One region of the Shewanella sp. MF08487 genome, then DNA from elsewhere that is predicted to be linked to it. Evidence: riboswitches for the same ligand, from Rfam matches in the RefSeq annotation. Region 1 holds a riboswitch; the other holds the start of a gene.
The links. Region 1 has a riboswitch for cobalamin ahead of ACRN9H_RS12415 (ABC transporter ATP-binding protein). Riboswitches for the same ligand answer to the same signal wherever they lie in the genome.

Region 1 (3,419 bases):
AAGATTAAGTATCACCGCCTGAATGATGTGTTTTTTGAACATTCGCTCTTGAACATTAGCCAAGGAATACGATGAAACAAATACAACTATTATTACTACGCCACGGTGAGTGTGAAGGCGGCGCCATCTTACGCGGGCGTGTAGATGTGCCATTGAGCGAAACGGGTTGGCAACAAATGTCGGCGGCGGTTGCAGCGCAGGCCAGCGTCTGTAGCGCCATTTATAGTTCAACTTCACGCCGCTGTGCTGACTTTGCCCAAGCTCTGGCCGCTGAGCTGCATTCAACGGCGCCGCTGTTAACTGGAGTACCACCGTTAAGTACGGCGCTATCTTCAAATTCGACATCAGCAAGCAACATATTAACGGCACAGACAAAGCCATTAGAGGCGCAATTTTTGTCAGATTTACAGGAAATAGATTTCGGTGATTGGGACGGACGTAAACTCGATGAACTCTATCAACAAGAGGGCGAACGTTTAGCCGCCTATTGGCAAAATCCTTGGCAAGCGCCGCCGCCCAACGGTGAGACTATGGCCAGTTTTGAGTCGCGAGTGAACTATGCTATTGAGCAAATACTTGCCGCTGAGTTTGAGCAATTGTCTATTGCGTTAAATTCTATTGCCTTAAATAAAGATGAGGCTCAAGACGGTACGCTCACGCCTACTGCTAAAATATGGCTAGTGAGCCACGGCGGTGTTATCCGCCATTTAATGGCGCGGGCACTGGGGGTTGAACGGGCCGTGGGTTTTTATAGCCAACTTAATTTACCCGTCGCCGCAGTGGTAAAAATTAATGTGCTGCAAGATGAGCAAGGCACTCGTTATTGGCGTTTAGATTGGCCGAGCGGTCGCTGCGAATAACGTGACTCGCTGCCGTCGGTTATAACTGCAGGGAGTAACAGAGTTAGTCATCATAGTTAGCCATTTAAACCATCCGCTAAGTTGAAGATTTTTCTCATCTTAGCGGCGCGATTGTCGATTGCCTATTAGGGTAAATATAGGATAATGCTTTCTCTTGATGTTACCGCTCGCATACGATCCTGCTATAGCGTAGCGGCTAACGTCACAGAAATAGGTGTTGAGGGTTTTGAGTGGTGCAAGGGGAGTTAGGCAAATATTGCTAAGCCTCTTTGCCAAGGCTAAAGATTAATTTCAACATAATAGGGAATCGGGGAGCTGCTCGTCAGTCAGCCCGAACTGTGCCCGCAACTGTGCGTGACTTTTATAGAGTTTTAAATATAAAAGTGACAAGTCAGGAGACCTGCCTATTTCTGTTATCGCTGCGTGCAGCTTAAATTCTTGAGCGGGTGACTCGAGGGAGCAGATGACTATGTGTATAACGATTATGTATACAGCGACTATGTATACAGCAACTATGTGTATCTCCTTTTTTAGTGCAGGTTTGGACTCGCTAGGAGCGCCGCGTTGGTGAGACTCTCTGAAATCCAAACCAGCCGCAGCTTAAATAGCTGCGATACCCCACTTGCCAGCCAGCCAGTTGCGCTTGATGTGAGCCATTTGAGTTGGAGTATTGATAGCAAAACTATTCTTACCGATATTAACTTTACACTGCCGACAGGGCAGATGCTTGGGCTGATTGGCCCTAACGGTGCGGGTAAGTCTAGTTTGCTGCGCTGTTTGTATCGATTTGTGCGCCCGACTCAGGGCAAAATCACCTTATTTGATCAAGATATTGAGCGCTTATCGCCCAAAGCTTTTGCCTGTAGTGTTGCTGTTGTCCAGCAAGATACGCCGCATTATTTCGACATGACTACAGAGCAATTGGTCAGTATGGGGTTAACGCCGCACAAGGGCATGTTCGACACTAACTCTAGCAAAGATGGCGAATGCATTGCTAAAGCGCTCGAAAAAGTCGGCCTCAGCCATAAAATGTACCAGCAATATGAGCGTTTATCGGGTGGTGAAAAACAACGCGCCTTGATCGCTCGTGCCATAGTGCAACAGCCACAACTGCTCATCCTCGATGAACCCACCAATCATCTTGATGTGCGCTATCAAATTCAAATTCTTGAGCTGGTGCGCAGTTTGGGTATTAGTGTGATTGCTTCCATCCACGATCTTAATTTGGCCAGTGCCCTGTGTGACAGCTTATTGTTAATCCACAACGGCGAGGTCAGTGCCATGGGCACACCGACAGAGGTATTAACTGAAGCGCGTATCGCCGATGTGTTCGGGGTGTGCGCTCAGGTATCTGTTCATCCGCAACATAAAAATCCCTTAATCAGCTATTTTTATGGTTACCATGATGCAACCCATAACGGGGACAAACGAGGTGAGAGTGAATGATTCAGACGAGTCAACAACGCAGTATTGCACCTCAAATTTGGGGCCTATGGTGACACTTTTGACAAGACAACAGTTGATGCTGCTGGCGTTAGCCATGCTGACATTGATTACACCGATAGCCGCGACCAGTTTTGGTGCGGCAAACATCAGCTTTATGGATGTTATCCAGGTGTTTATCAATAAGGTTGCTAACCTCGCTCAGACAAGCGGCATGACTGAGCGCATTGTGATGGAGCTCAGGCTACCGCGCATTTTACTGGCTTTTGTGGCGGGGGCGGGTTTGTCACTGGCGGGCAGTGTGTTGCAAACCGTGACGCGCAATCCGCTGGCAGACCCGTATTTATTTGGCATTAGCTCTGGCGCGTCCTTTGGCGCTGTGGTGATGTTGACCTTATTCACTGGCTCTGGATTTTTTGATAATGCTGGCATGGCGGCACATTCTGGGCTTTTTAGCGGTTCGGGCGCCTTGTCGGGTTTGCTTTGGTTTAGCTTGCCCTTGGGCGCTTTTATTGGCGCCAGTTTGTCGGTGTTGATTGTGTTAGCGTTATCGGGACTTGGGCTTAATAGCCAAGTCGAGCGCATGCTGCTTTCAGGTGTGGCAACCTCCTTTATGTTTGGCGCCCTAACCAGTTTACTGTTGTATTTTTCCAGTCCGCAGGCCACGGCTTCGGTATTGTTTTGGAGTTTAGGCAGTTTTGCTAAGGCCAGTTGGTCGTTACTTATTTTGCCGACTCTGGTTGTTGGGGTGAGCTTATTGATTATCTTAGGCATGAAGCGGCAGATTATGGCGCTGCAAGCGGGGGATGAAACCGCCCATACCTTAGGGGTAAATGTACCTAAGTTACGACTCAACATGTTACTACTGTGCTCGTTAATTACCGCAGTATTGGTTGCCACCTGTGGCGGTATTGGTTTTGTCGGTTTAATGATCCCCCATACCGTGCGCATGCTATTTCCCGGTCGCCAGCCGATTTTATTAACGGCGTTGGTGGGCGGATTATTTATGGTGTGGATTGATGTATTAGCGCGCTGTTTGTTGGGTAATCAAGAGTTACCCGTAGGCATTATTACTGCCGCTATCGGCAGCTTATTCTTTTTACTGATTTTGCGTAA
Region 2 (3,419 bases), on a different contig from region 1:
TTCGCACCGGCTGCAACACCAATGGTATTTTCGCCATCGTCACCGATAAAGATCATCGCAGTGCCGGTATTTAGCCCGGTTATTTGGCTGATACCTTCAGTACTAATGCCGTCTTTAATCCAGTTCTGACGCATATCATCACCGACACTGTCTTGCCCAAGATGGCAGATAAAATCAATGCGCGAGCCTGGTTTGGCTAAGCGAGCACAGGCGACGGCTTGATTCGCGCCTTTTCCCCCTTGTTCAAGCCGATATTCACGGCTCATCAAGGTTTGCCCCGCAGCGGGCAAGTATTCAAATTTCATCACATGATCAGCATTAGCGCTGCCGATAATCAGTATCTGGCTCATAAAACGCTCACTGTTAGCAATCTTTGCGATTGAGATAAGAGGCATCGTAGACACGCAAACTGTCGACCAGTAAATCGACAAAGCCTTGTCTATCTAGGCCAAATAATACAGTGGCATTGGCGGGTTTACCTGTGAGTTGATAGCGATCAACCACAGTCATGCCTAAGGTCAGTTCGCTTTGTGTTTCAATGCCGACCCAACAATCTTGTGCCTCGAATAATTCAGGTTTGAGCAACCAAGCGATAGTGCAGGGGTCGTGCAATGGCGCGCCAATAAAGCCCCATTTAGGATCTCTGTGGTAAACCATAAAGAAATCCAGTAACTCTGCGACGCACTTGGCTATTGGATTTGGGATAGCGCGAATGCGTTCTATATCTTCATCCATGATTTGCGCTTGATGGGTGACATCGAGTCCGCACATGGTAATAGGAATCCCGGATTTAAAGACCATATCCGCCGCTTCAGGATCGACAAAAATATTAAACTCGGCAGCAGGAGTCCAATTACCCACGCCCGCGGCGCCGCCCATTAATACGATGCGTTCGATTTTATGGTGTAATTCACTGTGACTTGCCAATAACAGTGCGATGTTAGTCAGTGGCCCAGTTGGGATTAAGGTTACGGGTTGAGTGCTTTGGCGAATTTGCCGCGCCATCAACTCAACCGCCGTCATCGCTTGTGGACTAAAGCTGGGTTCGGGCAATACGGGGCCATCAAGCCCTGTTTCGCCGTGGACATTGTCGGCAATAATCAATTCACGTGCCAGTGGTTTAATGGCACCGCCCGCCACGGGAATATCGCTACGCTTTAACAGGGTTAAAATGCGCAGGGCATTATTGAGGGTTTTATCTGGCGTTTGGTTGCCTGCGCTGGTCGTTACGGCAAGGGGATTAAGTTCTGGGTGAGCTAAGGCTAAGATAAGTGCAATGGCATCATCATGCCCGGGATCGCAATCAAGAATAATTTGACGAGTCATACTGTTACTTCCATTAAACAGCTGTTCTAGCGGCCTAGCATAACATGCCCTATGATGGACGCTAGTCTGTGTATGTGACTCTAATGATAAAGTGTGACCTTTTTCGTATTTTGTTTAATAAGCTACTAAATATCTTTCAGTTATTGATGCTGATGGGCTCTCGATTGATGGGCGCCGCTGCGTTTGGAACCTGCATTTTAGGCGATATTTTTAAGCATAAGAGCACAATAGTGCTTGAGAGTAATCACTGCGAGGATTGATGTGGATTAATGGACTTTTATCCATGTAGACGTCTATAATGCGCGCGTTCACTGCCAAATGGCAGTCTGTTTAATGTACTAAGGGTTACAAGACGCAATATGCTGCTTTTAACCCCAGTTTGAATATTAAGTCAACCTTCTGAGGTGCTCGCCTGCTAAGGCAGCGAGATAATCGGGAAGCCTGTGAAATGCAGGCACTGCCCCCGCAACGGTAAAAAGTGAGAGACGGCCGTACGTGAGCGAAGAGTCTAATATGGACTCGATAGACGTAGTATGAACCATGAGTCTCGTGTTAATCCGCAATGGATTAACCTAGCTTAAGTCCGGAGACCGGCCCTAAAGGTGTTTTTGAGATTTCGGTGGGCAGATTTCAAAATGCGATAGTCAATGTCAGTTTTGGTACTGAATGATGCATATCGTGGCGCTAATGCCCCGTTTTCCTTGCAGGAGTTAAAGGTAAAATGGGAACAAATCCAACAAAAATCGCGCTGCTAATGAGTAGCCTGTGCAGTTTTTCAATTATCGCGCCCGCTATGGCGGCTGACGATACCAGCGCAGCTAAAGTCGATGAGCATGTCGTCGTTATTGGCCGCTCTGATAATACCCCGTTAAATATTGCTGCTAACGTGAATGTGATTGATGCCGCCGCGATTGAAATGAGTGGTGCCACTAGCGTGACTGAGGTTTTACGTGGTCAAAGCGGTATTCAAATTTCGGATAATAATATTGGAACTAGCTTTGCAATGCGTGGCTTTAGCGCCAGCACTGCTGTTAATAATACGCTGATTTTACTTGATGGTCGTCGTCTCAATAATATCGATATCGCAGCGCCTAGCCTTAATGCCATTCCGCTTAATCAAGTGGATCGTATCGAAATTTTATCTGGTAGTGCAGGGGTACTCTATGGCGATCAAGCCGTTGGTGGTGTCATCAATATTGTTACTAAATCCCCTGAAAATAACGGTGGTAGCATGCAGTTGTCTGGTGGCAGCTTTGATACCTATGAAGGCCGTGGCGATATTTCAGGCGCCATCAACAAAGACTGGCGCTACTTTTTAACGGGTAGCTACAATCAAGGCGATAATTATCGTGAGCACAATGCTAACGAAACCGGCTCTATTTTAGGGCGTATTCAGTATAAAACTGCGACCGATTCATTTTTTATTGAAACCAGTTATTACGATGATGATCGTGAAAACCCAGGTTCACTCACCAAGGCGCAATTTAAAGCCAATCCACGCCATTCTGATAATACCCAAGAGTATATTCATGAAATGACCACCGCGGCGCGTACAGGTTATCAGCACCAGCTTAATCAACACTGGGCGCTTGCTGCAGATGTCGATTATAGCGATACCTTAGTTTCCTCTTTGAACTGGGGCGCTAATAGTCAAAATACGCGTTCAATGCTGATGTTTAGCCCCAAAGCGATAGGTAATTATGCTACGCGCCAAGGTGAGCTGAACTTAGTGACGGGTTTAGATATCAGTCGTGGTAAGGCCGATTTTGATAGCATGCAGCGTAGCAATGTGCAGCAAATGCAAAGTGCCTATGTGCATGCCACTGTGCCTTTAAGCCCTACGTTAAGTTACGTTGTGGGTGGTCGTTATGCTTGGGTTCAAGATGAATTAAAAGATGGTCAAGCCTATCCTCTGGGTATCGACCTTGATGAAGATGCCCATGCATTTGAACTGGGGCTAAACTATCGTCCGAGCACCGAGCATAGACTGTATTTACGTGCCGATGATAACTTCCGTTTTGCCAAAGTCGATGAGCAAGCTTATACCCCTAAAGGTGTGTTTGGCTTAACGCCGCAAACAGGCCGCTCCTATG

Region 2: another riboswitch for cobalamin. It lies ahead of ACRN9H_RS04990 (TonB-dependent receptor); the one in region 1 lies ahead of ACRN9H_RS12415 (ABC transporter ATP-binding protein).

Annotation. Positions count from the first base shown of each region.
Region 1 covers NZ_JBOZPB010000017.1:4,713-8,131, forward strand. Annotated here, with positions in the region: gene ACRN9H_RS12410 (histidine phosphatase family protein) at 72-860, shown strand; cobalamin riboswitch at 1,124-1,282, shown strand; gene ACRN9H_RS12415 (ABC transporter ATP-binding protein) at 1,428-2,306, shown strand; gene ACRN9H_RS12420 (FecCD family ABC transporter permease) at 2,353-3,419, shown strand, end outside.
Region 2 covers NZ_JBOZPB010000005.1:21,852-25,270, reverse strand. Annotated here, with positions in the region: gene rbsK (ribokinase) at 1-350, opposite strand, end outside; gene rihA (pyrimidine-specific ribonucleoside hydrolase RihA) at 364-1,326, opposite strand; cobalamin riboswitch at 1,712-1,939, shown strand; gene ACRN9H_RS04990 (TonB-dependent receptor) at 2,048-3,419, shown strand, end outside.